3 regions of the Paenibacillus sp. J22P165 genome follow, and region 1 is predicted to be linked to each of the others. Evidence: riboswitches for the same ligand, from Rfam matches in the RefSeq annotation. Region 1 holds a riboswitch; each other region holds the start of a gene.
What was found. A riboswitch is a leader RNA that binds a small molecule or an ion and turns the genes downstream of it on or off. The one in region 1 is predicted to bind cyclic di-AMP.
Positions count from the first base shown of each region.

Region 2: it holds a riboswitch for cyclic di-AMP, as region 1 does, so the genes downstream of both, AC58QM_RS17335 (hypothetical protein) here and AC58QM_RS13930 (ABC transporter ATP-binding protein) in region 1, are expected to answer to the same signal.
Region 3: it holds a riboswitch for cyclic di-AMP, as region 1 does, so the genes downstream of both, AC58QM_RS31220 (APC family permease) here and AC58QM_RS13930 (ABC transporter ATP-binding protein) in region 1, are expected to answer to the same signal.

Region 1 is NZ_JCAUAP010000005.1:269,325-279,510, forward strand. Features, by position in the region: gene AC58QM_RS13915 (Ger(x)C family spore germination protein) at 1-1,008, opposite strand, end outside; gene AC58QM_RS13920 (GerAB/ArcD/ProY family transporter) at 1,013-2,110, opposite strand; gene AC58QM_RS13925 (spore germination protein) at 2,132-3,733, opposite strand; cyclic di-AMP (ydaO/yuaA leader) riboswitch at 4,012-4,178, shown strand; gene AC58QM_RS13930 (ABC transporter ATP-binding protein) at 4,285-5,169, shown strand; gene AC58QM_RS13935 (DUF2705 family protein) at 5,177-5,974, shown strand; gene AC58QM_RS13940 (DUF2705 family protein) at 6,001-6,795, shown strand; gene AC58QM_RS13945 (histidine kinase) at 7,233-9,527, opposite strand; gene kdpC (potassium-transporting ATPase subunit KdpC) at 9,614-10,177, opposite strand.
Region 2 is NZ_JCAUAP010000006.1:542,195-552,380, forward strand. Features, by position in the region: gene AC58QM_RS17295 (acetyl-CoA C-acetyltransferase) at 1-993, shown strand, start outside; gene AC58QM_RS17300 (CoA transferase subunit A) at 1,008-1,733, shown strand; gene AC58QM_RS17305 (CoA transferase subunit B) at 1,730-2,392, shown strand; partial or broken gene AC58QM_RS17310 (3-hydroxybutyrate dehydrogenase) at 2,408-3,184, shown strand; gene AC58QM_RS17315 (tannase/feruloyl esterase family alpha/beta hydrolase) at 3,218-4,759, shown strand; gene AC58QM_RS17320 (APC family permease) at 4,950-6,776, shown strand; gene corA (magnesium/cobalt transporter CorA) at 6,819-7,769, opposite strand; gene AC58QM_RS17330 (hypothetical protein) at 7,887-8,369, opposite strand; cyclic di-AMP (ydaO/yuaA leader) riboswitch at 8,757-8,926, shown strand; gene AC58QM_RS17335 (hypothetical protein) at 9,041-9,511, shown strand; gene AC58QM_RS17340 (nuclear transport factor 2 family protein) at 9,592-9,963, shown strand.
Region 3 is NZ_JCAUAP010000017.1:74,736-84,921, forward strand. Features, by position in the region: gene AC58QM_RS31205 (polysaccharide deacetylase family protein) at 1-262, opposite strand, end outside; gene AC58QM_RS31210 (polysaccharide deacetylase family protein) at 361-1,326, opposite strand; gene AC58QM_RS31215 (YqkE family protein) at 1,338-1,598, opposite strand; gene AC58QM_RS31220 (APC family permease) at 1,644-3,479, opposite strand; cyclic di-AMP (ydaO/yuaA leader) riboswitch at 3,580-3,731, opposite strand; gene AC58QM_RS31225 (GNAT family N-acetyltransferase) at 3,999-4,448, opposite strand; gene AC58QM_RS31230 (MFS transporter) at 4,602-6,044, shown strand; gene AC58QM_RS31235 (NAD(P)/FAD-dependent oxidoreductase) at 6,352-7,581, opposite strand; gene AC58QM_RS31240 (EcsC family protein) at 7,797-8,552, opposite strand; gene AC58QM_RS31245 (iron chaperone) at 8,587-8,976, opposite strand; gene AC58QM_RS31250 (ABC transporter transmembrane domain-containing protein) at 9,192-10,186, shown strand, end outside.

The DNA of each region.
Region 1 (10,186 bases):
AACCTTTAATTGGCCTTGAACCACTTGAAGTGCCAGCTCGATACGGTCCTTCACGACACGTTCAAATTCCTTGTTCATATTGTTAATGACTTCCGGCTTCATCGGATCCATGTGCGTGCTGTTCTGAACGATTGCACCTTCCGTACGCACTTGAATCGTCATGATCCATGTCTCGCCATCAATGTTAGGAATTAATTTAATATCCGCAGTAACTGGATTTAAAGATATGACACTATCCTTTTCATCCATGATGAAGGTAATCGTGTAATGTTTTATTTTATTAATGATCCACAGTAAGCCCCGCGTTTCCTTTTCCGAGATTTCTCCAACCATCTTGTCTTTTTTAAAAATAGCTGTTCCCATTATGTAGGGAATGGTCTGAAAGGGTGCTGACGATTTGGCCCGTGGCAGAATTTGGACGAAGGGAAGCGCGGCCGATTGCGAATCACTCTTTAACATCATGCTCATTTGTTCCATGGTCACTTTGATGCCAATCTGCAGCTCGGTTAACTTGCGAATCACTTCCGCCGAAGTGCGTTCGATGGGAGGAAATAATTCAAGTGCATCCGCCGCTTTACCACCGCTGACAAGCAGATAGGCACGCTCTCTAGGATTAGGATGTCTAATCAGAAAGTCAAAATGATCGTGGATACCCGCTTCTGCCACTGATTTGCTGAAAATAAACACTTTGCATTGTCCCCAAAAAAGCTTTCTAGGCACGACTCGCTGGAGCTTGGACAATGCATCTGACATATTGAGTCCTTTGCCAGTTCGTATGACGGTGTGTCTGGCCGCTCCATTGCTGCCGCCGCTTGCTCCGCTTACGCCTGCGCCGTCTTGGCTCTGAGGAACTAAAATTTGAGCCGTCACTTGAATTTGGTTATCCTCAGTTTGGTCCAAAGCTAAGGCAGAGATCAACGCCAAATCATTGAGTTCCGTACGGTCCCAACAACCTGCAAGCACACAAATAGATAAGAGTACTAGGCATATCTTCAACCCTATTTTCATCTGTCTACGTTCCTTTACTCGTCGTTATCCTTTTGCGAACAACAGCCACTACAAGCAAAAGCGACGGAATGAGTACAAAGAAAAAGGAGACGTAGAACGGATTTACAATTTTCAAAAATACGCTTAAATGCGAAAAACTCTCAATATCCCAAAAACTAAAAACGAGAATACACAGACCCATCGGAAAAACATAAGGACGGTAATCGGAAAGCTTTAAACTTTGTGAGATGGAAAGCACCGCAACATAATAAAATATACTAATTTTAATAAAATTCCCGACGACCCACATGGCCAATAGCAAAGATTCCAAATTCTCAAAAAAATTAGCCACGCTAATGTAACGAATCGCGATTAAGACAGGGTATATTTTATTATCCGTATCGGGCCCAAATAAAAATAAGGAGACCAAGTCGACATAGATCATGGTTACAACCACGAATGAAAGTGAGATCACACTCCATTTCCTTGATTTGCTCAAATCGCTTAAGTACGGTAGGAAATAGGAAATTAGAAAAAACTCACTAAACCAAGCCTGCGGCGCTGCCGTTCCCTTAAACACAGGGACAATGCCTCTTTCCAAAAAAGGAAGAATGTTCTTTATGTCCATGTTGGGAATAAGCAGCACAAAGATGCACAAGGGTAAAATAAAGACAGGTGTAAAAATCACAGCACTTCGTGCAAGCATCTCCACACCACCTCGTACAGCGAAAGCCGCAAGCAGAATGATGGCGTAAACGATCATAAGAATCGGTGTTTTGAATAGGAAACAGGCCTTCACAAAATCAGCATATTGCCGAGCGATCTGACCTGCCCCATGCAGATTGAGAAATACGTAGAAGAGACTTAAGATCAATCCAGGAATTCTCCCGATAATGTGTGTGCTGTATTGGCTGATCGTCTGCTTCGGAAATAGCTCATGCAACTTAATCGCAACAAAAATGGCAATGAACCCGCTCACAGAGGCAAGGAGTGGTGTCATCCAAAGATCATTATGTGCGTAATGCGATGTTATGGTCGGCAGAGCCAAAAAGCCCGTTGCTAACACAGTCGGATACATCATAATTCCTAGCTGAAAGGCTGATATCTGACCCTTCTCTAGCATGTAGATTCACCACTCTTTCCATTACGTTTCGCTATCCTGCTTAGGACTTGGTTTCTGCCCAGGCGCCTGCCGGTTCTCGTTGTAATCCTGCCCTGTAAAGTGTGGGCGTTTATCCATCATCCACCATGGAGCCCGAATCAAAATATCTTTCATTTCACTCAGCTTTGGAGATGTGAGAGAAGACAAATAGGGAACGCCAAAAGAGCGCAAGCTGCACATATGAAGCACGATGGCAATGAGCCCCATCATAATCCCCAGAAGCCCCAGCGTGCCGGCGAGAAATATCAACGGAAAGCGCAGCATACGAATGGCAATTCCGGAGACGTAGCGCGGAACCATAAAGGAAGCGATGCCGGTAATCGCAACTACAATGACCATCGGAGCAGAAACAAGACCAGCTTGAACGGCCGCTTGTCCTATGACGAGTGCTCCGACAATGCTGACGGCTGCGCCGACTTGCTTCGGCAATCGTACGCCCGCTTCACGAAGCGCTTCAAAGGTAACTTCCATCAACATCGCTTCAACGAGAGCTGGGAAAGGTACGGCTTCACGCGCGCTAGCCATGCTGATCAATAAAGAGCCTGGCACCATCTCCTGGTGAAACGTAAGCAGCGCTACATACACCGATGGCAGCAAGAGTGAAATCAGGATAAAACCATAACGAAGCCAGCGAATTAATGTAGAGATGACAAAGCGCTGATAATAATCTTCCGCTGATTGAAACAAGGAAAAAATGCTAATGGGAGCAATTAAAACAAAGGGCGTTCCCTCAATTAGAATGGCGAATCTCCCCTCCAGCAGATTGCCACAAGTCACATCGGGGCGTTCTGTACTGAGCAGCTGTGGAAAAGGAGAGTAAGGCGCATCCTCAATCAATTCCTCGATATAGCCACTCTCTAGGATCCCGTCTATCCGAATGCGTTGTAGTCGATTCCTGACTTCGACCAATAGCGATTCATTCACAAGTCCTTCTATATAAGCAAGGACAACATTTGTCTGCGTGTACTCCCCCATTTTCATCGCTTCCATTTTGAGCCTAGGACTCTTAATAATTCGACGTATTTGAGAGGTCGTGATTCGTAAGGTTTCGGTAAAGCCTTCCCTCGGTCCCCTGATACCCACTTCAGCAACTGGTTCTTCAATGCCGCGCTTCTCCCATTTGCATAATCCTAATGCAAGCCCTTTCGCTTCCTTGTCACACAGTAGAATCGGATTTCCATTGGAGAGATAATCGACACATTTCTTAAAAGTATGTACTTCATTGACTTCAGAGACGGATATTCTTCGCTCGACTAGCTGCCAAACCTCATGATTCTGCTCGGAATCCTCCCGGATCAGTGGTGCAATGACATACTCATCAACAGCTAAGGCATCCGATAAACCTTCTATATACACTAAAATGGCTTTGATTCTTCCACCAATTCGGACAGATCGAAAAACCACGTCTGAGCAATTATGGTAAATCGAGCGAAGCATTTCTTCATTTTTCTCTAAATCTCTATACAGTTTATGCTGATCTGCTTCTATCACAGATGGCAGCGGATTCTGACTTTGATTGTGAACTGTTGTATGTTTCCTACTTAACTTATTGATTAGCTTGCTGACCAAATCGCGTTCACTCATTGGGATATTCCCCTTCAACCACGTTCGTTACTTGTAGCGTGCACTACTTTTCCTTTTTTATGAAAATTTCTCGCTGTTTCTGCCATCTGGTCATAGGAAAGTCATTGATATCCCTCTAAAAAGAAGTCACGTTGTAGAATTCGTTAGAAATGAGTATGCCATCTCATTAAATCGACTGCCTTTCGGTCAGAGGGTCAAAAAACCGAGAATATCGGGTAAGTTTGCATTTTACAATCCACATTGATCGGCGTATGATTCATTTAACAAATGAATATTTCCAATATTAAACACTTAATTCCCATCATGGGAAACGGGGGAACCAACCGAAGCCATTTCAATCACACTTGGCTTCACGGGGTGAATCCTGGACTGTAACAAGTCTAGGTAGGACGCTCTCAAGTCCGAATCCGACAGCTAACCTCGTAAGTGCTTTGAGAGAGAATCACACCCTTACCTTCTTTCATTGAAGAAGTCCGAGAGTAGAGTTTCTCTACGCCTTAGGGCTTCTTTTTGCTATGTTCACTATCAACTAAATAAGGGAGGCCCTCCAGATGAGTGTAATCGAAATTAATAATCTGACGAAGACCTATGGGAACGCAAGAGGAATATCCAACATTAGCTTTACGATTGAGGAAGGGGAAATTTTCGGTTTTATCGGACCCAATGGTGCTGGGAAATCAACAACGATTCGAACGTTACTGTCTCTCATTTATCCAACAAGCGGTACTGCTCGTATCTTTGGAAAAGACAGCGTCAAGTTCGCCCCTGAGATTAGGCAAGAGATCGGTTATTTGCCATCCGAAGTGTTTTATTACGACAACATGAAAGTAATTGATCTGTTAAAGTACTCTGCGAGTTTCTACAAAAAAGACTGTTCCAAGAAAATGAAAGAATTAATTGAGATTATGGATCTGGATGTCACTAAAAAAATCGAGGATTTGTCTTTAGGTAATAAAAAGAAAGTGGGCATTGTTCAGGGACTGCTCCATGAGCCAAAGCTCATTATTCTTGATGAACCAACGAGTGGGCTTGATCCGCTCATGCAGCAAAAGTTTTTTGATTTGCTCGAAGAGCAAAATAAGAAAGGGGCTACGATATTATTTTCCTCCCACATATTAAGTGAAGTTCAGCGATTGTGTGATCGCGTGGCGATTATTAAAGAAGGAAAAATTGTTACGGTCGAGAAAATCAGCACGTTAAAAGAAAACAATTACAAGAAATTTAAGATCGACTCTGCCTATGTATTGGACACGAATTACTTCCAAATGCCTGGCGTCAATAATATTGAAGTGAAGGGGCATTCCACCAGTTTCTTATTTAAAGGCGATATTAATCATGTGATGAAACGAATTGCTGACATTGACATCGAGAATCTTTGGATCGAGGAACCAGATCTAGAAGAGATCTTCATGCATTACTACGAAAAGGAGGCCTAATCGGACAATGAACATATTTCTGCACGAAATGAAGGCTTACAGGAAAACAACCCTCATATGGACGCTTTCTTTAATGTTGATTGTCATTTTTTTCTTATCCCTTTTCCCCTCCATCTCCAAAGATATATCAGAGTTCTCTAACATATTGAAAGGGTATCCTGAGGGAATTCGAAAAGCACTCGGCATTGAAATTGAGAGCTTCGGGTCGATTCTAGGCTTTTATTCATATATTTTCATGTACATAACCCTTTGTGGCGCCATTCAAGCGATGATTCTGGGAACCTCAATCCTCTCCAAAGAAGTGAGAGAGAAAACAGCCGATTTTCTGTTGACGAAGCCCGTTAGCCGTACACGCATACTAACCGCCAAACTGCTGGCAGCCGTTGTCTTACTACTGCTTACATCAGCTATTTATACGATCACGGCAATCATTACGGCAGTTCAATTATCCCCAGATCAGTTTTCCGGCAACCTGTTCATTATGATTTCCAGTACGTTGTTCTTTGTTCAGCTCATCTTTCTAGCTATAGGCATCTTAGTATCCGTTGTTTTCCCTAGAATAAAAGCTGTGCTATCCGTGTCGCTGGGGACGGTCTTCGCCTTCTTCCTTATCGGTATGATCATAGCAACAAACGATAGTGGGACTAAGCGATATTTATCGCCATTTAAATATTTCGATACGAAATTTATTATTCATCATGCGAATTATGAAGCTGCTTATTTATTTGCTGCAACCGGAATTATCTTCGTTTTCGTGCTAGTCAGTTATCTCCTATTTACAAGAAGAGACGTCCATGCTGTATAACATGAATGAGAGGCGGATAGTCCTACATGAATATCTTTCTTAGAGAATTGAACGTTTATAAAAAGTCTATCTTCTTTTGGAGCATCGGCATCATATTCCTACTCGCCAGCGGGATGGCCAAGTATGAAGCTACAGCTTCCACTGGACAAATCAATGATCTGATCGCTGAAATGCCCAAATCACTCCAAGTCATCATGGGTGCAGGTGCCTTGGATTTATCGAAGGCAAGCGGATATTTCGCCATCCTCGTGCTGTACTTGTATGTCATGGCCACGATCCATGCAGCCATGCTAGGTGCGACCATTATTGCCAAGGAAGAACGCGATAAAACGGCGGAGTTTCTTTTTGTGAAACCCGTATCCAGAAGCACCGTCATCACCGCGAAATTGCTAAGTGCCTGCGTCAATATTCTCATTTTCAACATCATTACATGGGTTTCGAGTTTGCTTATTGTAGGCAAGTATAGTCATGGCGAAGCTGTCCAAAGTAATATCGCTATCGTGATGATTAGCATGTTTGTTCTACAGCTCCTCTTTTTAGTCATAGGAACGGCGATTGCCGCCGTGTATACCAATGCTAAAAAGGCTGCCTCCCTTGCGACGGCCATCCTTCTCCTAACATTTCTTTTGTCCATTGCGATCGACTTGAATGATACCTTGCAATTTTTGAAGTATTTCACACCATTTAAGTATTATGAAGCTAAGAATGTGATGTATGGTGGAGGTCTTGATATGGTTTATGTTACTTTGCCCATGGTCTTAATTGTTGGACTAACGATCTTAACGTATGTTTCCTTTAAGAAACGTGATTTGCACGTATAAACGATAAGGACAGAGGCTGTCTCTTATAGAAACTGAGGAGCTAAGCGGTCTTTCTCGCTTAGCTCCTACCTTTCGTGGAAGACGTGAAGCAGAACCTTTTAACACTGGGGTATTCTTCCTAACTGCCACTACGTGTTTAGATGTATAAACTACAGCTAATTTATCCGAATCTGACCTGTTTGCAGGATTAGATGGAAAAACTACAGCTAATTTGCATGAAGTTTGAAGATATGAGCAAATTGAAAGGAATTAACTACAGGAAATACAGTTAACCTTTCGAATTCTAGAAATACTTCTCAAATAGATGGAGAATATCCAGTTAGATTGCGGGAAGCAGAGGAAGCAGGTTCATTACTCAAAGGTCATGAACAAAAAAAGAGGACTGTTCCCAAAAAGTCTAGATCACCTTTTGAGACAGCACCTCGTATTTAACCCATTCACCTGTTCCCCGTGGATTGCCTTTTATCATAGTCAGAAATAATGAGCACATCCATCGAATTGGTTAACGGCACTAACTTTTTAACCACCGTATCTTTCCATACGATAATTTGAGTCGCTCCCGCTTCATTCGCTTTGATAGCAAAAGCTGGTGCAATTTCCTTAGAGCTATTCACCTCTTTATAGGAAAACTCACCGCCTAATCGAACCGTTAGCTTCTCCAGCACTTCTAATTTGGGCTTCCATTGCTCCGCATGACCCACTACGATAAAACTCACGTGCCATACGGCCTTCAACCGGTGTGCAATTCGAAAGCCGCGTCGGACTAGTCGATCCGCATGCGAGATTTCCGTGATGCATACGTAGATCACCTCTTTTCTTCGCCAAGGGCCACGAAGCGAGCTTTTCCGTTCCATGGATTCCAATCGTTCATCTACATCGTCGGCAATTTCGCGCAGTGCAAGTTCCCGTAGGGCAATCAAGTTGCCCGTCTTAAAGAAATTGTTCAACGCTTGATCGACTTTAACCATCGCATAAATTTTGCCTTCTCTCATGCGCAACTGTAAAGCGCCAGGAGCAACATCAATGAGCTGCACTTCATCCGCCGCACGCAAAATGCTGTCGGGGACGGTTTCCCTAACCCGAATTCCGGTAAGCTGTTCCACAGCGTCATTTAAGCTTTCTAGATGCTGCACATTCACCGTTGATATCACAGATATGCCAGCTTCCAGAATTTCCAGCACATCTTCGAATCGTTTCTTATACTTCGAGCTAGGTACATTGGAATGCGCTAATTCATCAATTAATACCACTTCTGGTCTTCGAGCAATGATCGCTTGCGTATCCATCTCTTCTAGCTTTACTCCTTGATATGAAATCTGTGCCCGAGGTACGGTCTCAAGCGCGCCGACCTGCTCAATCGTCTCTTTTCTCCCATGTGTTTCAAGTAATCCGATTAGGACATCAATGCCTTTCTTGAGCAGATCATTCCCTTCCCTAAGCATGGTATACGTCTTACCCACACCAGGGGCAGCTCCAATGTAGACTTTGAAACGGCCTCGCCGAATTTTCTCGATTTTCGCCTCGACCTCTTGTTGACTCAAGCGTCTATACGTATACGCTTCCTTCTCCTTTGTAATATGGGCAGGAAGTATACGTTCCCCCTCCAGAGCAGCGCGATCCGCAACCAAAAATACATCCATATTTAAGTCTCTTTTTAAAAGTCCATTGATCACCGAACCTTGCCAAAACATTTGCCATTTCGTCTGCTTCGAATGGCCTAATACAATCCGTGTGACTTTGTGCGTCATCGCGTAATTCACTAGTTTCTGTGGGATACAACGACGATATCGCAGCGGGATTTCTTCAAACTTCCCCCCTACTTTTTCAACAAGCTTCATGATGGATCTTCGAAAGGTAGCTGCCTCTTTTGTAAGCGGTTTACCAGGTTTGTACAGGGTCACAACATGGAGGTCGCCATTTAATCGTTTGGCAATTTGTTGCCCTCTGCGTACATAAATGGAGCCGTTCCAGTGATACTGTGTCGTTACTAGAATCCGCTCTGATACGCCAGAAGGACCTAGGTACCCCATTTGTTCGCGATGTTCTTCCAAGGAATCGTTAACATCCTCCGCTACTAAGCGAAGCGCTAACTCTCGAAGTACGCCTAAGTTACCTCTTTTAAATATCGCGGATGCTTTATTCCCCTTCAAGTGGCCTTCTTCCAAACGTGTTAAAATCGTTTCCGGAGTCACATCAATTAATCGCACCTCATCAGCCAATTCCAACGTATCGGAGGGTACACAGGTACCTACTTCAATGCCTGTAAGCCTCTGGGCAACCTCCATCGTTCCTTCTAGTTCATAGACATTAACCGTGGCAATGACACTAATATCATGAGATAGCAAGTATTTAATATCATCCAACCTCGTTGGAAAGCGAGCTTCGGGCCGATTCAGATGGGCTAAACCATCCACGAGGACAACTTCTGGGTTCCTTGCGATTAAGGCATCTATATTTAAATCTTTTTTCTCGCTACCATCTTTCATCCAATGAATGCTTGGCACTCGTTCCAGATCCCCTAATTGTTCCACCGTTTCTGGCCTTTGGAGCGTGGATACCGCACAAATAACCACATCAATTCCTTGCTGCTTGAGATTTTGGCCCTCTCGGAGCATATGGTAGGTTTTACCAGATCCACTGACGGCGCCGATATAAATTTTCAGGCTGCCGCGGTGCAGTTTGGAAATGGATAACAGAATTTCTTCTGGTGTTTTCCTTTTGAAACCATCCAACCGACATCCTCCTCTCTCCTCGTTCTCCATCTATCAAAGTGCAGAAACCACTCTCAACTAACGAGAGTGGCTGTCTGCTCATGTTCTTACAATTTCACTTGCTTAAGCAGTTCTATATTTAATTCCATTACATTTACCCTTGGCTCACCGAAAACACCGAGCTGTCTAGCTTTAGTAAACTGGTCAACAAGATCATTCAGCTTATTCTCTGCGATCCCTGTCTCCTTACTAATTCTAGGAACCTGCGCTTTGGCCGCTTCTGGTGATAAGTCCGGATCGAATCCGGAGCCCGACATGGTAACCAAATCCGCTGGGATCTCAGTTAGCGCGGGGTTTTCCTTTTTCAAAGCATCAATCTTCTCGGCTAGGGCTGCTGCATAATCGCTCGAAGCCACTGCCAAGTTAGAACCTACCGAAGCCGTCGGATCATATTTGGCTGTGGATGCTCTTGGATGAAAGAGCTTTGGCGATTCGAAGCTTTGGGCTAGTAACTCCGATCCAATCACCGTTCCGTTCGATTCAATTAGACTTCCGTCCGCTTGTTTCGGAAATAAGACTTGGGCAACACCTGTCGTTGCAAGCGGGTAAATTAGCCCACAGACGATCATAAAGAATAAAGACACACGTAATGCTATAAAAACCGATTTCATACGATATCT
Region 2 (10,186 bases), on a different contig from region 1:
AGGCAGGCGTCTCTTCTAGCAGGTTTGTCCAAAGAAGTACCCGCGACAACCATCAATCAGGTATGCGGATCCGGACTTAAGGCGCTTCAAATGGGCTATCTCTCCATCCGGAGCGGGGAGAACGATATCGTGGTAGCTGGCGGGATGGAGAATATGAGTCAAGCGCCATATTTGCTCCAGGGGGCGAGGACTGGTTTCGGTATGGGTGACCAAGTGCTGGTGGATGGTTTGCTAAAAGATGGCTTATGGTGCGCCCACAATGATTATCATATGGGAATAACCGCTGAAAATCTGTGCACTCGATACGGTTTAGTTCGAGAAGAGCTGGATATGTACGCCTTGGGGAGTCAAAGAAAAGCTGCAGCGGCTGCAACTGAAGGAAGGTTCAAAGCGGAGATTGTGTCTGTACACGTGCCTGGACGAAAAGGAAGCACGATCCGCGAAGATCAGGATGAATACTTGCGACCTGACACAAACATGGAAGCATTATCGCAGCTTCGTCCGGCATTTCACAAGGATGGCATGGTTACGGCGGGCAACTCTTCCGGCATTAATGACGGAGCGGCGGCATTCGTTTTGATGAGCCATGCGAAAGCACAATCCCTTGGGATTCGGCCAATGGCTCTCATTCGTTCAAGCTCAGTGGTAGGCGTAGACCCTGCCTATATGGGAATTGGGCCTATTCCAGCTACTGAGCAAGCCTTGAGAAAAGCTGGATTGACGATACAAGATATGGACTTAATAGAAGCGAATGAGGCATTCGCTGCACAATCGCTCGTCTTTTCGAAACATTTTGATTTGGATGATCATACACTTAATGTTAACGGCGGTGCGATTGCACTAGGACATCCGATTGGTGCCAGCGGTGCAAGAATTATGGTGACACTTCTCTATGAGATGATGCGGAGGGAATCTCAGTACGGACTAGCTACGCTATGCATCGGCGGTGGACAGGGCATTTCTGTTATCGTGGAGCGCTATTTGCATGATTAGGAGGAAACGTTGACATGAAAAGCATAGCAACATCGTTTGATGAAGCGGTTGCGGAAATTAAAGATGGTTCCACGCTCATGGTTGGCGGGTTCGGACTGGTAGGCATTCCCGAAAATTTGATAGTGGCACTCGCAAGAAGCGGAAAAAGGGATTTAACAGTCATTTCCAACAACTGTGGTGTCGATGACTGGGGACTGGGTTTGCTGCTTCATAATAAGCAGATTAAGAAAATTATCGCTTCTTATGTCGGAGAAAATAAAGAATTTGAACACCAGCTCCTCACGGGGGAAATTGAAGTAGAACTTCTGCCGCAGGGAACACTTGCGGAGAAAATAAGAGCAGGAGGCGCTGGGATTCCAGCCTTTTATACCCCGGCAGGCGTTGGAACTGATCTTGAGGCACATCGAGAAACACGTGTGTTCAATGGAAAAACCTTTTTGATGGAAGAAGCATTAACAGCTGATTTCAGCCTTATTCGAGCAGCCGTTGCAGATAAGATGGGGAATTTGATATACAACAAAACAGCACGGAATTTCAACCCGCTAATGGCTGCGGCAGGGCACAAAACGATCGTGGAGACAGAGCAATTAGTCGAAGCAGGGCAGCTCGATCCCGCAAATATTCATACGCCGGGTATCTACGTGCAAACACTTATCGTCGGGCAGCAACAGAAGAGAATTGAGAAAATAACCATCCGCAATGAGCTGTATTGCATACATAGCAGGGGAGGAAGACAATGAAAGCTTGGTCCGTTCGTGAAAGAATTGCCATCCGCACCGAGAAGGAGATTGAAAGCGGTTTCTATGTCAATCTTGGCATCGGTATTCCTACATTGGTAGCTAATTTTATCCCAAGCAGCAAGCAAGTGATGCTCCAATCTGAGAATGGGCTGCTCGGAATAGGTCCTTATCCGAAGCAAGATCAAATCGATCCGGATCTAATCAATGCTGGCAAAGAAACAATAACGGCCATTGCGGGAGCCGCTTATTTCGATAGCGCCGATTCATTTGCCATGATTAGAGGCGGACATATTGATCTGGCCATTCTCGGTGGAATGGAAGTGTCGGAATTCGGAGATCTCGCGAATTGGATGATTCCCGGCAAGATGATCAAAGGAATGGGCGGCGCTATGGACCTTGTTCATGGTGCAAGACGTATCGTAGTCATTATGGATCACGTGAATAAAGATGGCCAACCGAAGATATTGCGACACTGCCGTTTACCTTTGACTGGCAAAGGGGTTGTGAATCGGATTATTACAGATCGTGCGGTCATCGATGTTACCGAACAGGGACTTGTGCTGATGGAAGTTGCAGAAGGATACACGTCTGACGATATTCAAGCCGTGACAGAACCGCCGCTTCGTATCGCGGAGAACCTTATTTTGAACGCTTATTAAATGGGGGTGAAGTTGATGTTGCCTAATCAAATTGTTGTAATTACAGGCGCTGCAAGGGGAATTGGATTTGAAATCGGGAAAAGATTTGCCGAGTCTGGATCGACCGTCATTTTAACAGATAAGGATAGCAGTGCTGTTGTGAAATCAGCGGAACAGTTGCAGTTATTAGGGCTGGATGTCCATGGTATCAAACTGGATGTTACATCGGAAGCTGAGATCGCCGCAGCAATTCGCCACATCGAGAGGATATGGGGAAGATTGGACATTCTGATTAACAACGCGGGGATGCAGTTTGTTTCTCCGATTGAAGATTTTCCGACGGAAACATTCGAATTGATGATTAAAATCATGCTCACAGCTCCCTTCATTACGACGAAGCTGGTTGTTCCCATTATGAAAAGACAACAGTTCTGAAGAATTATTAACATTTCATCGATTAACGGATTGGTCGGCTTTGCTGGTAAAACGGCCTATAATAGCGCTAAGCATGGCGTAATAGGATTGACCAAAGCGGTTGCTTTAGAGACGGCTGCACACGGAATAACGGTCAATGCGCTTTGTCCTGGTTACGTAGATACAGCCTTGGTAAGGGAGCAATTACATGATGTAGCCGCTCTACATAACACTTCGCCTCAGTTAGCTTTAGAGAAGGTCATCTTACCGCTGGTTCCGCAACGCCGTCTACTGGAGATGAACGAAATCGCGGAATATGCCTTGTTTCTTGCTGGAGAGCATGCCAAGGGAATAACCGGCCAAGCCATTGTGATTGATGGAGGTTATACCGCACAGTAGCTCGAATCTTTAGGAGTAAAGGAGGTTGAATCTATGATGGAAGCTATGTTCAAAGATGCCAACATCGATGGGTGTACGATTACATGTGTTCAAATGGTGCGTGAAGGAAATTTTACACTTCCGGACGGTGGAATTATATCTGATCTTCCTGCATTTTGCCGCGTTGCCATGCAATTGAAACCAACCCCCATCTCGAATATCCACGTGGAGGTTTGGCTGCCTCAAGAAACATGGAACGGCAAATTCCTCGGCACGGGCAATGGAGGGAGTGCTGGCGCCATCGCCTATGCTCGCCTTGCTTTCGGATTACGGCGAGGGTATGCAACGGCTAACACTGACTTAGGCACTTCCCCTCATGTCGATTCAGCCATTGGTCAACCGGAACGTTGGGCAGATTTCGGCTATCGTGCAACACATGAGATGACAGTTGTTGCAAAAGAAATCATCGCCATGTACTACCGAAGACCAGCTAGTTACGCTTACTTCGTAGGCTGTTCGACTGGCGGTCAACAGGCATTGATGGAAGCACAGCGGTATCCGGACGATTATAACGGCATCCTTGCAGGAGCTCCAGCTAACAATCGTACGCACCTGCACGCTGGATTCCTGTGGAATTATAAAGCCGTGAATCAGGTGCTTGAGGGTGAATTTTTCTCAAAAGAAACCATAGATGCAATAACAAATGCGGTGATCGAGCAATGGCAGGGAAAAGATGGCGGTGCACCTGCAGATAACTTTTTGACCGATCCAAGGAAATGCGGTTTCGATCCTGATACGATTTCAAATCGCAGCCATCTCGCTAAAGACAAGGGACTCACGAATGCCCAAGTGTTAGCACTAAAGCAGATTTATGCGGGTCCAACCAATCCAAGAACCGGAGAACAGATATATACGCCATTCCCTTATGGAAGCGAGAATTGCTCAGGGGGGTTAGATCTTCAACAAGATCCCGAGCGGTTGCCCTCATCGCTGCTGTATATGTTTCGTTGGGTGTTCGGCGCAGGATTTGATTACAGGACATTCGATTTTGACTACGATTTGGATGTATTAAATGAAAGATTAGCTCCGCTTCTTAATGCAAATAATCCGGATTTAAGTGCGATGAAAGCACTAGGCGGGAAAATTATGATGTACACAGGGTTGTCAGACCCGCTGGTACCGTATCAAGATGCGCTTCACTATTACGAACGGGTTATTGAAGCCCAGGGTGGATTAGCTCAAACGCAAGACTTTTTTCGGTTTTTTCTTATCCCGGGAATGGGACACTGTGGAGGCGGTCCGGGGTTGAACGATATTGGTCTTGGTGGAGTTGAAAGTGCTCAACTAGATAGCGAACATGATATTCTAAACGCACTCGTTGCTTGGGTGGAACATGGAAACGCACCAGAGCAATTGATCGCAACAGCGTTTAAGGATAGTTTTGCTCCGAATGGGATCAGCTTTCAGAGACCTGTTTTCCCTTATCCGAAGTTCCCGCAATACGTGGATGGAGATCCGAATTTGCCAACCAGCTATCAAGGAATTCATCATGAACGGGGTGGCGTTCTGGTACCAGCGGAACGATATCTTGTTTAATGCGAGATTATCGCCAATAGATAACCTTGCTAACCGTGCCGCTGATCTGCGGCACGGTTTTTCTACGCCTATTGCCAAAAATGACTAAACAAGGTGATAATGGAGAATGCAAATTGGGTAGTAATATACAAGCGTATATAACCTGTTCTCAATAGCTCTAAAAAATAAAATGTGGTGGTGAAGCTACTCAGTGTTATCTTCTTTAAAAAGATTTTTGATTGGACGACCGTTAAAATCAACAGAGTTAGGGGAACAAAAACTAAATAAAACGAAGGCACTAGCCATCCTTTCGTCAGATGCTCTATCTTCAGTAGCTTATGGCCCAGAACAAATATTAATTGTCTTAATGACAGTAGGCGCGGCTGCAATTTGGTATTCGATTCCGATTGCAATTGGTGTTTTAATTCTTCTTTTGGCACTTATCTTGTCTTATAGACAAATTATCTTTTCCTATCCTCACGGTGGTGGAGCCTATGTCGTGTCCAAGGAAAATCTGGGTACGTATCCTGGACTCATTGCAGGAGGTTCGTTGTTAGTCGATTATATTTTGACAGTAGCCGTAAGTGTGTCTGCAGGTACGGATGCGATTACTTCCGCATTTCCAAGCCTACATGCCCATAACGTGCTCATTGCCATTGTATTCGTCCTCTTTATTACAACATTGAATTTAAGAGGTGTAACGGAGTCAGCTTCTATTTTAGCCTATCCGGTATATTTATTTGTGGTAGCATTATTTATATTAATTGGTGTGGGGATATACAATATTCTAACGGGGCAAGTCTCTCCAGAAATCCATACTTCAATTGGTACACCTGTTGCTGGGATCAGTTTATTTTTATTGTTAAAAGCATTTGCCTCAGGGAGCTCTGCTTTAACCGGAGTTGAAGCGATCTCGAACGCGATTCCTAATTTCAAAGAACCTGCTCCTCATAATGCCGCTAAAACATTAGCCGCGATGGGCACGTTATTGGCTCTCTTATTTGCAGGAATCGTATATTTGGCCTTTGAATATGGCATCGTTCCCGCTGCAGAGGTAACCGTTGTATCGCAAATTGCGGAACAGACCTTTGGACGAAACTTTATGTATTTCTTTATTCAAGGAACAACAGCATTAATATTAATCCTTGCAGCAAACACAGGGTATTCGGCATTTCCTTTACTTGCGGTTAATTTGGCAAAAGATAAATTTATTCCCCGAATGTTTACCATACGAGGAGATCGATTAGGATATTCTAATGGGATTATCATTCTTGGCGTATTATCCATCGTTTTAATTATTGCTTTTAAAGGACAAACGGAACATCTTATCCCACTTTATGCAGTCGGTGTATTTATCCCATTTACCCTTTCTCAGACAGGGATGGTAGTCAAATGGGTCCGAGAGAAGCCCGCAGGATGGGTCACCAAGCTCATTATTAATACAACAGGGGCTGTAATTAGCCTTATCGTGTCGTTAATGTTCTTTTTAACCAAGTTCTCACAAGTGTGGCCAGTCTTAGTTTTCTTGCCTTTAATCATCTATCTCTTTCATCGAATTAAGCAGCATTATGAGGCAGTTGGCGACCAGTTAAGACTTGCAAACCGCCAACCATCAATCCCTGTTGAGGGTAATGTCATAATTGTCCCTGTGGCGGGTATTACACATGTCGTGGAGAACTCATTAAACTATGCCAAATCGCTTTCACCTCACCAGATCATTGCTGTCTATGTTCCATTTGAACGTGAAGATGAAGCGATGTTTGAGGAGAAATGGGAGAAATGGCAGCCTGATGTGAGGCTTGTGACGCTGCACTCCCCTTACCGAAGTATTATTAATCCACTGACCAAATTCATTGATACAGTTCAGCGTAAAGCCGGTGAATCGAATTATCAGGTTACCGTGATTATCCCGCAGTTCATTCCTAAAAAAGGCTGGCACAATATTCTGCATAACCAATCGAGTTTACTCATTCGTGCGCATCTACTGTATCGGAGAAATGTAATCGTAACTACGGTGCCGTATCACTTAACGAAATAGCAAGCAAAGCCGAAATTCCTAAATGAGGAAATTCGGCTTTTTTCATTTAAACCATCCCTTTTTTCTAAAAGCCATAAACATGCCAAAACCGATTCCGAACATGACTGTTAAAGCGATAAAATAACCCCATTGCCAAGTTAATTCGGGCATGTTAGTAAAGTTCATTCCATAAACTCCTGCTATGAATGTTAAAGGCATGAAGATCGTCGTTATGACAGTTAAAGTTTTCATAATGGTACTCATTCTATTGGAATTAAGAGAGATATAGCTGTCTCGTAAATCAGCTGTCATATCTCTGTTAGAATCGATCATTTCTGAGAGCTTCAACAAATGATCGTAAACGTCGGTATAGTAGTGTAAAAGTTCATGAAAACCCTTGATTCGTTCTGAATTCAGAATTCGATACAGAAGATCTCTCATAGGCACTATTGTTCTTCGAAGTTTTAATAGTCTGGATCGAATTTCAAATATATCTTCCATAAGTGCTTGGGTAGTTTCCGAACCAACGTTATTTTCGATTTCGTTTAATTGATCTTCAATTTGATAGATACTTGGAAAATACTGATCTACTAACTCGTCCATAACTACATAGGAAGCATACAGAGGACCTTTATCAACGCCATTTTTCTGCTGGGCTATTCGACACCAGGCATCTTCGATCTCCCTTGAAGAATTGGTATGAAAGGTAACGATAAAATTTGCTCCTAAAAATAGGTCCACTTCTTCAGCGGCTAGTGTTGTTTGATTGATGGCATGCATGACGAAAAAGTGTACATCTTCATAGTGATCTAATTTTGGCCGTTGTAAATAATGAAAACAATCCTCAATTGCAAGTGGATGAAAGTTAAAATGTTCTTCTAATAACTTGGACTCTTCTTCACTAGGTTGGTTAAAATCAACCCAATACCAGTTATAGTTTGAACTTGAAAGCTGAGTTAGTTGAACATCCTGTATAACTTCTAAATCTTTTGTGATAGCAATTGTACGAATCATTCTGAATTGGGCCCCTTAGTTAAGTAAATGATGATCTTCTTGTTATTCCAACATAGGAATCTTATTATAACAACCGTACATGCCATTCATAAATTTAAAACGCAAAACAGATAGCCCTTACTTCACAGTAGGGCTACCTTTTTTCATTGAGATTTCCATCTGATGCTCTTCACGCACGCGCTGCATAAACACTTGAAGCTCTTCCTTGGTTTCACAAACGGCTGCATGTTCTAACCAAACAAAGAATTTCTTCTTCAGAATGGCTGAAACATGAAGGGGGTAGGTGTCACGCGATTTAATGATATATAACCCTGGGGAAACCTCATTCCAAGGTGAATTGAAAATAGTGCGAAGGGATAAGCGAGTGCGATGCTCCCAATCTTGTTTTTTCTGCTTGTTTCTAATAGATTGATACATTCTCATAATCATTTGATGATCCGATATTTCGGTCCATGTTGAGAATCCTGACAGGGTGGCATCTTGTGTAATTTCGGACCTTTCTTTAGAAAACCAGTAACCAACAATTATGGGAAAATGATTTTCTTCTTCAAGCCATAAGACACCAAACCATTCGTAATGCAAATCAATTGGATTTAACAAATGAGGTGCTATCCCTAAATAATAATGGGGGGAGGAAGTCATGACATTTCTCCTTTTGACTTAATCTCAAAGTCGGTTGTAAGCGAATATGTCATAATTGTAACGTTGAACCGTGTAAAAATGGGGTAAAGAATGGATAGTAAACGTATAAAAATTGAATAAAAACAAACTTCTCGACTTTATCAAGGTCGTTAGCCTATAGCCTAATTATTGAGAAAGAAGGCAAAAACGAAAGAAAACTGAAGCATTTCTATCGATAATGCAAATGATTTCTAATTGGACGCGCTTCCATAAGCGCTGGATGCCTCAGATTGCGAAATAGGTGTCTCCAACGCATTTTACATTTATGAGCAATCGGCGTAACATTCGATTCAACAACAACAGATTTGAAGCAAAACGCTGAGTTTCCGCAAGGAAAACGGGGGAACCAACCGAAGCTGATCCGATATAGAATCGGTTTCTCGGGGTGAATCTAAAGCAGGCATAGCTTGCCAAAGTAGGGCACTTCCAAGCCCGAATCCGACAGCTAACCTCGTAAGCGAATTGGGAGAGAACTACCTTCTTTTCGAGTCTTCATTAGCGCACTTATGCGACTTCGAAGCCCGAGAGTAGAGTTTCTCTGCTCTTTGGCTTCTTTTTGTTGTTCACAATTTGAGGAGAGTGAATCTATTATGTATCCCGAACCCCTGACTCTAGTAAGAGAATCCGATGAATGTACGCAAGAATGTAGAATTACCCGTATTGAATGTTTTCAATTCGATTGTGAATTATCCGATAAGCTGCAACCCGAACATGGTGATGACTGTCATTGCGGTTTACTGACGATTTCAACGAATCTTGGAACATGTGGTTTAGGGCAATTCGTAATTCCATGCGGCAATCTAAAGGGAGATTTTGTGCAATGGGCAACTGTTTTTCAGAAACTCAAAGGACTGAACCTTACAGATGGCATACAGTACGCTCATCAGAGACAAGAGGCATGGGGAGAAGTACGCACACATTTAATCAAATCAGCACTAAGTGATCTGTCCAAAAAGCTTGAACATGCATCTCGTGCATATCAGAAAGAGAAAGAAGATTTGAGTTTTCTAAGTGATCGCAATTATTTATTTGAGCATTCTGGGGCGTATATCTCTTTCTAGGGATTTGAATGTTCACACCTCCATATGATAGAGTTTTTAGAGAAATCAGGGAACGATAAAAGAAAGGGAGATAGGGAAGGATGACCTCTAACAAGGAGAAGGCTATATCGTTTTTGCAACTGGTGGCGTCGGGAGAAGTACGTGAAGCATTCCGGAGGTACATCGGTCCGGGATTCCTCCATCATAATCCCTATTTCCGTGGGGACGCAGATTCTCTTATGATCGCAATGGAAGAGAACGCCGCGAAGAATCCTCACAAAACCCTGGGGGTCAAACGTGCCATCGAAGAGGGTAATATTGTCGTGGTACACTCCCATGTTCAACAAAACCAAGAGGACATTGGGGGAGCAGTGGTTCATATTTTCCGCTTTAATCAAGATCTTATCGTTGAATTCTGGGATGTGGGACAGCCCATACTTGTGAATTCCCCTAATGAGAATGGCATGTTCTGATGGGGAATAGAGGTTGTCCCAAAAGACAACCCTGAGGATCGGAATCCACCGTAGATTGTGTGTTTGGCGGAATGGAGCGTTCTGAATAGATGTATAAACTACAGCTAATTTGCTCGAATCTGACGTGTTGGGATGATTAGATGGAAAAATGCTCTTCTGTCAAGAAAGTGGACGTCACTAAGTTATGCGACCCGTTGGTAATATAGTTGCTCAAATTGAGCGG
Region 3 (10,186 bases), on a different contig from region 1:
GTTGTTGCTGCGTTTCGAGTTCTAGTTGCTGTACGGCTGGTTTCACCTCTTGCTTTACTTCTTGTTCTACAGCTAGTTCTGCTAACGGTTCATAAGAAGGCACAAGATGTTCTTCACTTTTTACTTGTTCTGGACTTAGGGTCTGCTCCAAGGACTTTGGCGATGCGTTAGGCAATACAACATAGAGACAAAATAAAAAGCTAGAAACTAAAAGAACAGTAAACGCCAAATTCGTTGGATTTCCCAATTTCAGTCCATTCATGCTGACAACAACCCCGTAGATGAGATAATGATAAATTACGAAGATATTACCATGAAAACGCTTTCTTGTAAACTATTTATTACGGCTACTTTGTCTTCCTAACCGTTAAGTTCCATAGAAGCAAGTTGCACGAAATGGAAACCCGCTTGTCGCAGCACCGGAATCGCTTTGATGACACCCTCCGCTGTATCCTTCTCGGGATGATTCATGTGTGCGAGAACGATGGATCCGCTCGGGGCCTTTGAAATGGCGTTGTATACTTGCTCCGTGTTATAAGTCGCTCCCGCATCACCAAGCACCGAGTATCCTGCTATCGCAAATCCTAAATCATGCGCAACAGATACCGCAATCTCATCATAAAATGCTGTACCTGAACGGAAAAATAGGGGTCTTTTCCCCGTCAGCTTCTCTATCTGATCCGCATTATCATTCATTTCATGAATGACTTCTTTGACGTTCTTCGTACCCGCAATACCGTATGCTGGCTTGCCTGTTACGGATAAAGGGCGGTGCTCGGTGCCATGATTTTCGATCTCAAACAAAGGATTCGCGGCAAGAAGCTGAAAAGTAGACGGATTCGCAGCCATCCATCTAGCATTGATGAATAACGTAGCTGGAATCTGCTCCTGAATCAGATACTGGATCAGCTTCTCATCGTAGCCACTGCCATCCTTCCCGCCGCAGGCATCAAAGGTAAGGGCAATCACTTTGTCCTTCGTTTGTAATCGTGTTTTGACACCGGGGACACGCTCTCCCCACTTCGTTGGACTCGCCGAAGCATAACGAGCAATCAAGGATTGTTCTACCGACGCGAAAGCTGGGACAGCTTCCGTATCTTCCGTTTTAACCGTTGGACTATCGGATGAAGGATGGGATGAGGTCGTTGGGACAGTTGACGCGATAGGACTACTCACTGGTGTTGTTAATGTAGTGTTTGCAGTTGGTGCAGCTGTTGGCGCTAGTGCCGGTGTCGATGCAACCACAGTTTCCACTTCCATAGCACCCTGCTCCACCTGACAACCTGCAAGCGCTAACATCGCGCTCATGAAAAAAAGGAGGCACATCGCGCGCCCCCTCATTTATGCTTCCGCCAGTCTAATTTACTTTTCTCCAGCTGATAGGCAAAATCGTTCTCAAGACGCTTCTCTTCCGCCTTGCGTGCCGCCTCTACCTTGGCTCTCTCTGCGTCCTTCTTCGCTTGCTCTTCCGCTTTCATCGCGTCAGCCTGGGCTTTGAGTCCTTCTAGTATTTCCGGACGCAGTAAATCTTTCAGCGTTGCAGGTTTATCTTGCACACTAGCCGCAGCTGGCGTCATTTTTGCTTTCTTTTTCACCATAATAAGGTCACCTCGTCTACAAGTTCTCCCTATTATTGTACACCTCTATTGATGTAAATGATACGGTACTGTTGCAACAACGATATCCTTATCGGCTTGAAGCTTCGAACGAATCCGCGCCGCAGACTGATTATGGAGCAGACGATGCCACCATTTCTTCGGCATGAATTGTGGAAGAATAACCATGATGGATTGCTTCTCTGACACATGCGTATCGATACGATCAATGAATTCTGCCAGCGGCTTCAGGATCGTTCTATATCGCGATTTGAACACAACGAGTCGAACGCCTGGATCCCAGATCTGCCACTTCTCCTGCATCGATTCTTCATCCTCATCCGAGAAGGACACATAGAATGCGATAACGTTTGGCGAAAGCGATCTGGCATAGTTCAGAGATTGCTCAACCGCTTTGTGAATCCCAGCCACAGGTACGATAATGACGGGCTCTTTGGTACACACACGGTCTTGTGTGATATCAATGCGAAGTTGCTTCGCTACATCATCATAATGGTGACTGATCTTCGTAATGAGCCATAGTAAGATCGGCGTCACAACAATGACGATCCAAGCGCCTTCACTGAATTTGGTGATACAGAAAATAATCAGAACTGCTAGAGACACAATGCCGCCTAGACCATTGATAATTAATTTGCCAATCCAGCCGGAGACGCGCTCTTTCAGCCATTTGCGAACCAAACCGCTTTGAGCCAAGGTAAAGGATAAAAATACGCCAATCGCATAAAGCGGAATAAGTGCATCGGTTTTACCTTTGAAACCAATCAGAAGCAGACTTGCCAATACGCCTAACGTGATGATGCCATAATGATAGGAAAGACGATCTCCACGGAAGGAGAACATGCGCGGGAAGTTTTTGTCCTGAGCCATGATCGACGCCAAGATCGGGAAACCATTAAAACTCGTATTCGCTGCAAGCACCAGAATGAGCATCGTTGCGATTTGAGTCGCATAATACATCGTGCCACGGCCAAAAGCTTGCTCCGTCACCATCGATAAGACCGATGTATGACCATTAGGGTCAGGCGCAATTCCATACCCTAAAGCAATCAGCGTTACACCACCGAAGACGATGGCCAACAAGCCGCCTAAGGAGATAAGCGTACGCTTAGCATTTTTCACGGAAGGTGTTCTGAAATGGGGTACCGCATCCGAAATCGCTTCGATCCCTGTTACTGCTGAGCAACCAGAAGAGAACGCTTTAAGAATAACGAATAAGGTCAATGAGCTCGTTGCTGCGCTGGGTGCGAATTCGATAGCGTGTGTATTCAGTGAACCCGTGAGCAAATCGAAAATGCCTTTTCCAACTAACAACAGAATACAAAGGATGAAAAAATAAGTAGGTATGGCGAATACCGTGCCTGACTCAGAAGTACCTCGCAAATTCAGCCAGACCATAATCCAAACCAGCAGGATGGTAAGTGGAACAATGTACGGTACGGCAGATGGAAATGCAGACGTAATCGCCTGGACGCCAGCCGAGATCGACACGGCAACGGTAAGGGTATAGTCAATCAGTAAGGAGACTCCTGTAAGTCGTCCCCATACCATCCCTAAATTCTCTTTCGTAACCATATAGGCGCCGCCACCCATAGGGTAGGCTTCAATCACCTGTCTGTAGCTCAACACTAGCAGAAGTATTAAAGCAATAATGGAAATCGCAATCGGCAAGGAGAAGGCAAATGCAGCTACACCAACTGTTGCAAGCTCTAACAGAATCTGCTCTGTCCCATACGATACGGAAGATAAGGCATCGGAAGACAGGATGGGAAGTCCTTTCCAGACAGGCATTTTCTCCGACTCAATCTCACTCGACTTTAGCGGCTTACCAAACACAATTTTTTTCAATGAATCACTTGTCATTTCTCACTTGTTCCTCCAATTAAAACGAATATCACGCACCACACTTGAAAAATGGACGCAAAAAAACACAAGGAATGACCTTGTGTTTTAAACACATGTTCTCCTTTCTCACGATCGCTTACGAGGTTAGCTGCCGGGTTCGGGCCGCGAGAAATCTGCCCTAAAAGGTACTTGGTATCCGTACCCCTACTCACCCCATGATACTTTTGGTTCCCCCGCTTTTCTTAACAGAAAATTAAGCGAAATATTCAACTGTTCTGGTACGTGTTGAATACTACTCTCTTCTACTCACATAGTAAAGGATGGAAAAAACGTAAAAAGCCCCCTCCCACCTCTTGTATCACGCAATAATTCGCTTACAATTACTTGATTCTTTGATTATCTTCCATTTTCGTACGTAATCAGGGTATTTGATGAAAAGAAGTGGGTTGCATCCTTCAGAGGTTGTTCGATTCATGCAATCGTCCCTTCAAAAGGAGGAATTTCGGGGAAAATCCAGCTATTGGCTCACGGCTTCCCTTATATAATCGTGTAATTTACCCAATCCAGGCGTGTTGCGCCCATTTTGTCAAAAAACTGTTGTGCACGTTGATTATCTGGTCCGGTGACCCATGACATATAGGCATAACCGTTTTCCTTGGAATAACTTTGGCATTTCCTGAACAAATCTTCTTCTTCCGCCGCCCCACGAAATGGCTCGAGAAGGAAGAGGTCATTCATGATCGTAATAGGACTTGCTTTTATCGTACTCCAGGCAAAATACAACGTTGCAAAGCCGATGAGTTCCCCCTCCTTAACGACAACAAACTGTGTACCGCCTTGCTCTAGAAGCAGGCTGCTAATCAAACGATGAATAGCGGTGGTTTCCGGCCTTGGCTTCTTATAAAACCCTACGATATAGGCATACATCAACTCTGTGAGTGTCTCTAAATCTTCCATTTCCGCTTTTCTAATTATGTGGTGTCCCATCGTATTCCTCATTTATCTTTTTCGAATAATAATACAATTTAATGAATTAATATACAATATTCCAATGGTCATATACTTAAATTCATTGACACACCCTAACCCTCATGATAAACTGTAACAATTAATATTATAGTTTAGATCGGATGGTGTACCATGTCAAATTACACGACTACCTCACATCAAGAAATAGCGTCAGCGCCTCCTGAGATGCCAGGTCGCTTACGTGAAACACCGGTATCGTGGTTGCTCTGTTTTACCATTGTACTGGTGATTATGAACACGATGATGTTCAATCTGGCACTTCCCAAAATCTCTGTTCAATTCGAGCTCAGCCCCTCGACAGCATCGTGGATTGTTACGGGATATTCCATCATTTTCGCCATTGCCTCTATTACCTACAGCCGCTTGTCCGACTTCGTGCCTATTCGAAAACTCTACGTCATTGCCCTGCTTTCACTAGGCGGTGCTTCCGTCTTAGGGCTGTTCACGAACAGCTTCGGATTGTTGCTGCTTACAAGGCTGATTCAAGCATCTGGCGCAGGAGCGATCCCATCGCTGGGTATCGTTCTCGTCACACGTTACATCCCATTGTCTCGCAGAGGCAGAGCTATGTCGCTCATCTTATCCGCGGCTTCACTCGGCTTAGGACTCGGTCCCGTCGCAGGCGGTTCTATCGTTCAGTATTTGGGCTGGCACTTCCTGTTCGTTATTACTGGGATTACGCTTCTGCTTATCCCTATATTTTTAATCCTGCTTCCAAAAGAAAAAGCAGAAAGCGGCACGTTCGATTTCATCGGTGCTCTGCTCCTAGGCGTTGGAACGACTGGGCTGCTGCTCTTCCTAACGTCCAAGAGCATCATTGCCCTCTTAGTAGGTATACTCGCGATTGCCCTCTTCGCTCTGCGCATTCGCATGGCGTCGCAGCCTTTCGTGCTGCCTGCGTTATTCAGTGACAGACCTTATATGGCGCTCAGCGCAATCGGCGTTTCTTCCTACATGATTAGCTTCGGCTTCCTGTTCCTTGCGCCGCAGATGCTTGCTCGTGTATTCGGCTTAGCTCCGCTTACCTCAGGACTGCTGCTTTTCCCAGGAGCACTCCTAGCAATGCTGGTGTCGAATCGTGTTGGACGTATCATTGACCGTTATGGGAACACAGCACTACTTCGTTATGTGCCATGGTTGATGTTAGTTTCAACTGTACTGCTTGCTCTGACTGCCAGCTACTCCTCATATTGGATTGCTGCACTCTACATCCTAGTGAGCATCAGCTTCACGACACTTTCCAGCGCTGTATCCAATGAGCTCTCCCGGCAATTGCCGAAGGAACGCATCGGCTCCGGTATGGGCTTGTTCCAATTGCTGCAATTTTTCAGCGGAGCATTCGCTGTTGCGCTCTCGGGGAGCGCGCTGGTCTGGCAGAAATCGCTGCCGCTCGAACGTGCTTTTGATAACCTTATCTGGGGCATGGCGGTTATCGCGATCCTCACCATAGGAAGCTCTATCGTATACAAAAATTATGCAAAAAAACAGCGGACAGAGCTCGCCGCAACGGAGTCCGTTGGAAGAGCGGCGATGCCTAAGCCTGCAGCCGAATAAATACAGCCAGATGGCGCTCAAGCCCAGATTAAGGTGATGATATCATCTTAAATCTGGGCTTGGACATATTCTCACTTGGAATAAAGTGATGGCATAACGTTAAAGTGGTGAAATACGCAGGAAACTTCGACTTTGGAGCAAATAGCGCTATCACGTAACGTTATTGTGTACTTCGTGGCCTAATTGGTCTGAATAGCGTTATTCTATAACGTTATTCAAAGTCGTTGCTCCACCTTTCGTGAGCAAGTAACAAAAAATGAAAATCCCCTTCAAGCATCTACTTGAAGGGGATTTTACGTTAGACACATTAATTCGGCACATGATAATTGCGGGTCGTGGACTTTTGCTTCCAAATCATTTTCTTCCAAATGAGTGGAATGCCGCCAATGAGGTATAAATACCGAGCGTCGATTATTTTTTTGATAAAAGAAGCCCGACGTCCTTTCACTTTCTTTACTCTAAGCAACCCCACCGCCTCACCGCGTCCCAAGGATGCAACCGTCCCCCTGTAATCATACACAAATGGCTTTAACTCTTTGCCTCGAACTGTTTGCATGAGATTCCTTGCTGCATTATAGCCCTGTTGGACAGCAATTTGGGCATTAGCAGGATAAGGTACGCCTTCTGGACTCGTGACGATCGAGCAATCGCCGGTGATGAAGACCTCCGGGAATTGATAGGACCGCAAGCAACTATCTACCTTAACTCGGCCCCGTTGCACATCAAATCCAGCTTGCTGCAGCAAGGAATTGCCGCGGATCCCCCCAGACCAGACGACTGTGCCTGCGCGGATGAACTCCCCATTGCCCAGAATAACCCCTTCCGATGTGCACTCCTTGATCGCGGTTGATAGCTTATATTGCACCCCTTTGCGGCGCATCACTTCCATGCCATATGCAATCAGATCCTCAGGCAGTCCGGGAGGCAGTGCCGACGGGGAAGCTTCCACATTATAAATTCGGACATCTGCCGGATCAACGTCATATGTTTTGCACAGAACAGGAATGCGATCCGCCAACTCCCCGACGAACTCCGTACCCGTGAAACCCGCGCCGCCAACGACGAAGGTCAGATAATCCTTACGCTTCGGGGCCACCTTGGACTTGGCGAACATATACTCAATGTGTTGCCGAATAAAGCGGACACTGTTAATGCTTTTGATCGACATCGCATACTCATGCATACCCGGGATTCCGAAGGTCTCCGTCTCACTCCCCAGCCCTACCACGAGATAGTCATAGTCGAGCGTCGAATCTTCCAAGACCACCTTTTTCTCACTAGGGACAATCTCTTTAACCGTCGACTTCACGAACCGAATCTTCCGCTCATCAATCAAATCCGAAATGCTCACACGCGCGTTATCATGATGATCCGTGCCGGCAGCCGGCATATGCAGGTGTGTCGTAATAAAATGATAGTCATGCTTATTGACCAGTGTCACGTCCATTTCACTTCTTCTCATCTTCTTCTGCAGTCGTATCGCTGTGACAAGCCCGCCATAACCTGCGCCTAGGATCACAATTCTGGGTTTACTCATAGCCTCAACACTCCTCCATTTGTGAAATTAATCACATATATCCTTGTGAAAATAATCACAACTTCTCACAAGGTGAGCCGGTAACCGGCCCTCTTTCTAATATATGCGCGTGCGCGCTGAAAATAACTAGGTAGGGCATGAAACAGGCTATGGATTTATTGCAGCCAGTATTAGCTCCCCCTTCGTGGGGAAATACCTGCAAATCTGCATCCACGTCACTCCGCGCTTTTATCTTGCATCCAGCGCAGCCGAAAGCAATTCATGCCAGCCACGCCGAGCTCCTCCAGCAAGCCAAAGTTCGCCCAGGCGCCAACAACAGCCCCGATGCCGGGGATGAGCTGTAGCATTTTACGAAAATCAATCGTATCCCGGTACTCCTGCTGCAACTGCTGCCAATTGACTTGCTTCATGTAGTCCGCGGCTGGCGGGAATGTCTGCGAAATCATAGGCCAGCTTTTAATCGTTTTGAGCAGCTCAGGCTTCTTCTTGGAACTAGAGAATGCGAGCTGAAATACATAGAGGATGAACAATCTTTCCCTATAGTCCTTGGTCGAGTAGCCGTACACATGCGCTAATTCGAAAAGGAATTTCAGCTTAATCCCGATAAGAATCGGGAAATCGGCTAACCCGAGCAAAATACCGCCAGCTCCCGTTCCTGCTCCTTCGGCGGCGGCAATTTTTTTGTACAGTGACAACAGATCCTTCGCTTTCCCATCTCGTTCCGCCAAGGATAGATCGCGCAGCGGCTCGGAAGCCGGTATATAGGTGATCCCGAACAGCGTCGTTTGCACAATCCCTTTAACCGTTGCTGTAATCGTGTTGTGAACTTTCTCAGGAATAACTTGATTAATCCGATTTTGAACGGATTTGGAGGCCCGCTCGATCAGGTTCGGCTCCTTGAGCAGCCGTATTTCCCACCGTTTCAGCTTTCGCTGCATTTGCTCTTCGTAGATCGTGTACGGCTGTTCCATGGCTTCACCACCGTCGGTTAGATTACTTATATCTTCATTTCTTTTTCGGTGATTTCGTCTGCGCTTTTTCACTATTCCTTGCCACTCGATATTGCACGATCCTGCTGATTAACGCTAGGGGCAGCGGTCGATCATGCGGAAATTGGACGGCTCCTTTGGACCTCGGATACTGCGCCAACTCCGCCTCAAATTCATCAATACCATTCGGCGTGGGGTAAAAGCCAATATGATTTTTGAATGCTGCGAAATGTACCAAATTGCCATGCAGATCAAAGGTAGGCATTTGGTAGCTAATCTTCTCCGTTGCCTCTGGTGCGGACTCTTTAATGACCGATCTGATCGTTTGAAGCTTCTCCTGCATCTCAGGGGGAAAGGTTGCTATGTAGGCGTCGATAGATGCGAAGGCGGTTTTGGTTTCTTTCATGCACGGCATCTCCTTTATAAGGATAGTTAGTTGTATTATACACGTTAGGTAGGGAAGAATTCGAGTTGTATCCAATTGCTCATTTTTCCCGAATTATGACAAATCGTGTCGTTTACAACCCTAAAAAACTGCTGTAATCTTATTCTATTGAAAGGTGGCGATGATTCCTGAATTTCCTAAAAACCCTTTTGAACCTTTGGGTTCCCTATAAGCGGTTGACCAGCATTTTTTTATTCTGCCTCCTCCTAGAAGTCGGATATTCGGTAGCCGCTCCTATGAGCCTAAAATATATGGTTGACGAGGCTTTCATACCCAAAAATCTTCATCATTTCGCCATCATCTTGACCATACTCCTCGGCACCGGCTTTATCAATATTTGTGCAAGTATTGCCGGAGAATATGCACTAGGAAATCTTGGCGGCCAGATCATCAAAAAACTACGGATCGAGCTGTTTACACACCTACAGCGGCAATCGCTCCCCTTCTATCAAACATACAGAGTTGGCGATCTTGTCACCCGGTTCTCGGCAGATATGGGATCCGTAGAAAGAGTGGTTCGCATCGCATTCCCATTTTTCCTGAAGGAAGCTTTAAGCGTTCTGCTAGGACTCATTTTACTATTCTCTATTGAATGGAAGCTCACACTAGCTATGCTTGCCGGCTCCATGCTGATGTTTATCGGTCCAAAACTCCTCCAAGGGCGAGCGGAAGCCGCTAATACTAACTACAAAGAAGCGCAGGAACATTTTACGAATACGATTGATGAGATGGTTAAGGGACATAAAACGATTAAAAGTTTGCATCTGCAAGCCAGATTTCAAGAGCGAGCCCGTAAACAGGTGCATGAGCTCTTTTCCTTTGGTCTAAAATTGCAACTTACCAATGCCATGATGGAACGGCTCCCCCTTATATCACTTTTGATTTTGAATGGGATTATGATCGGTTTCGGCGGTTATTTGATCTTCCATGACATGATGACGATAGGTGATTTTATGGCTTTCTTCACCTTATTCTTAAGTGTAGGACAGTCAGCTTCTAATTTAGCCTACATCATTCCGAACCTTATCGATTCTAGTATTAGTTTTCGACGCATCCAAGAAATGATGGATCATCAACCCAGTGTTCAGGAGGTCACTCATCCTCTAGAGCTGCCTTCTTCTCTTCCCTCGATTCGGATGGATGATGTAACCTTCGGTTATAGCGAGGCGTC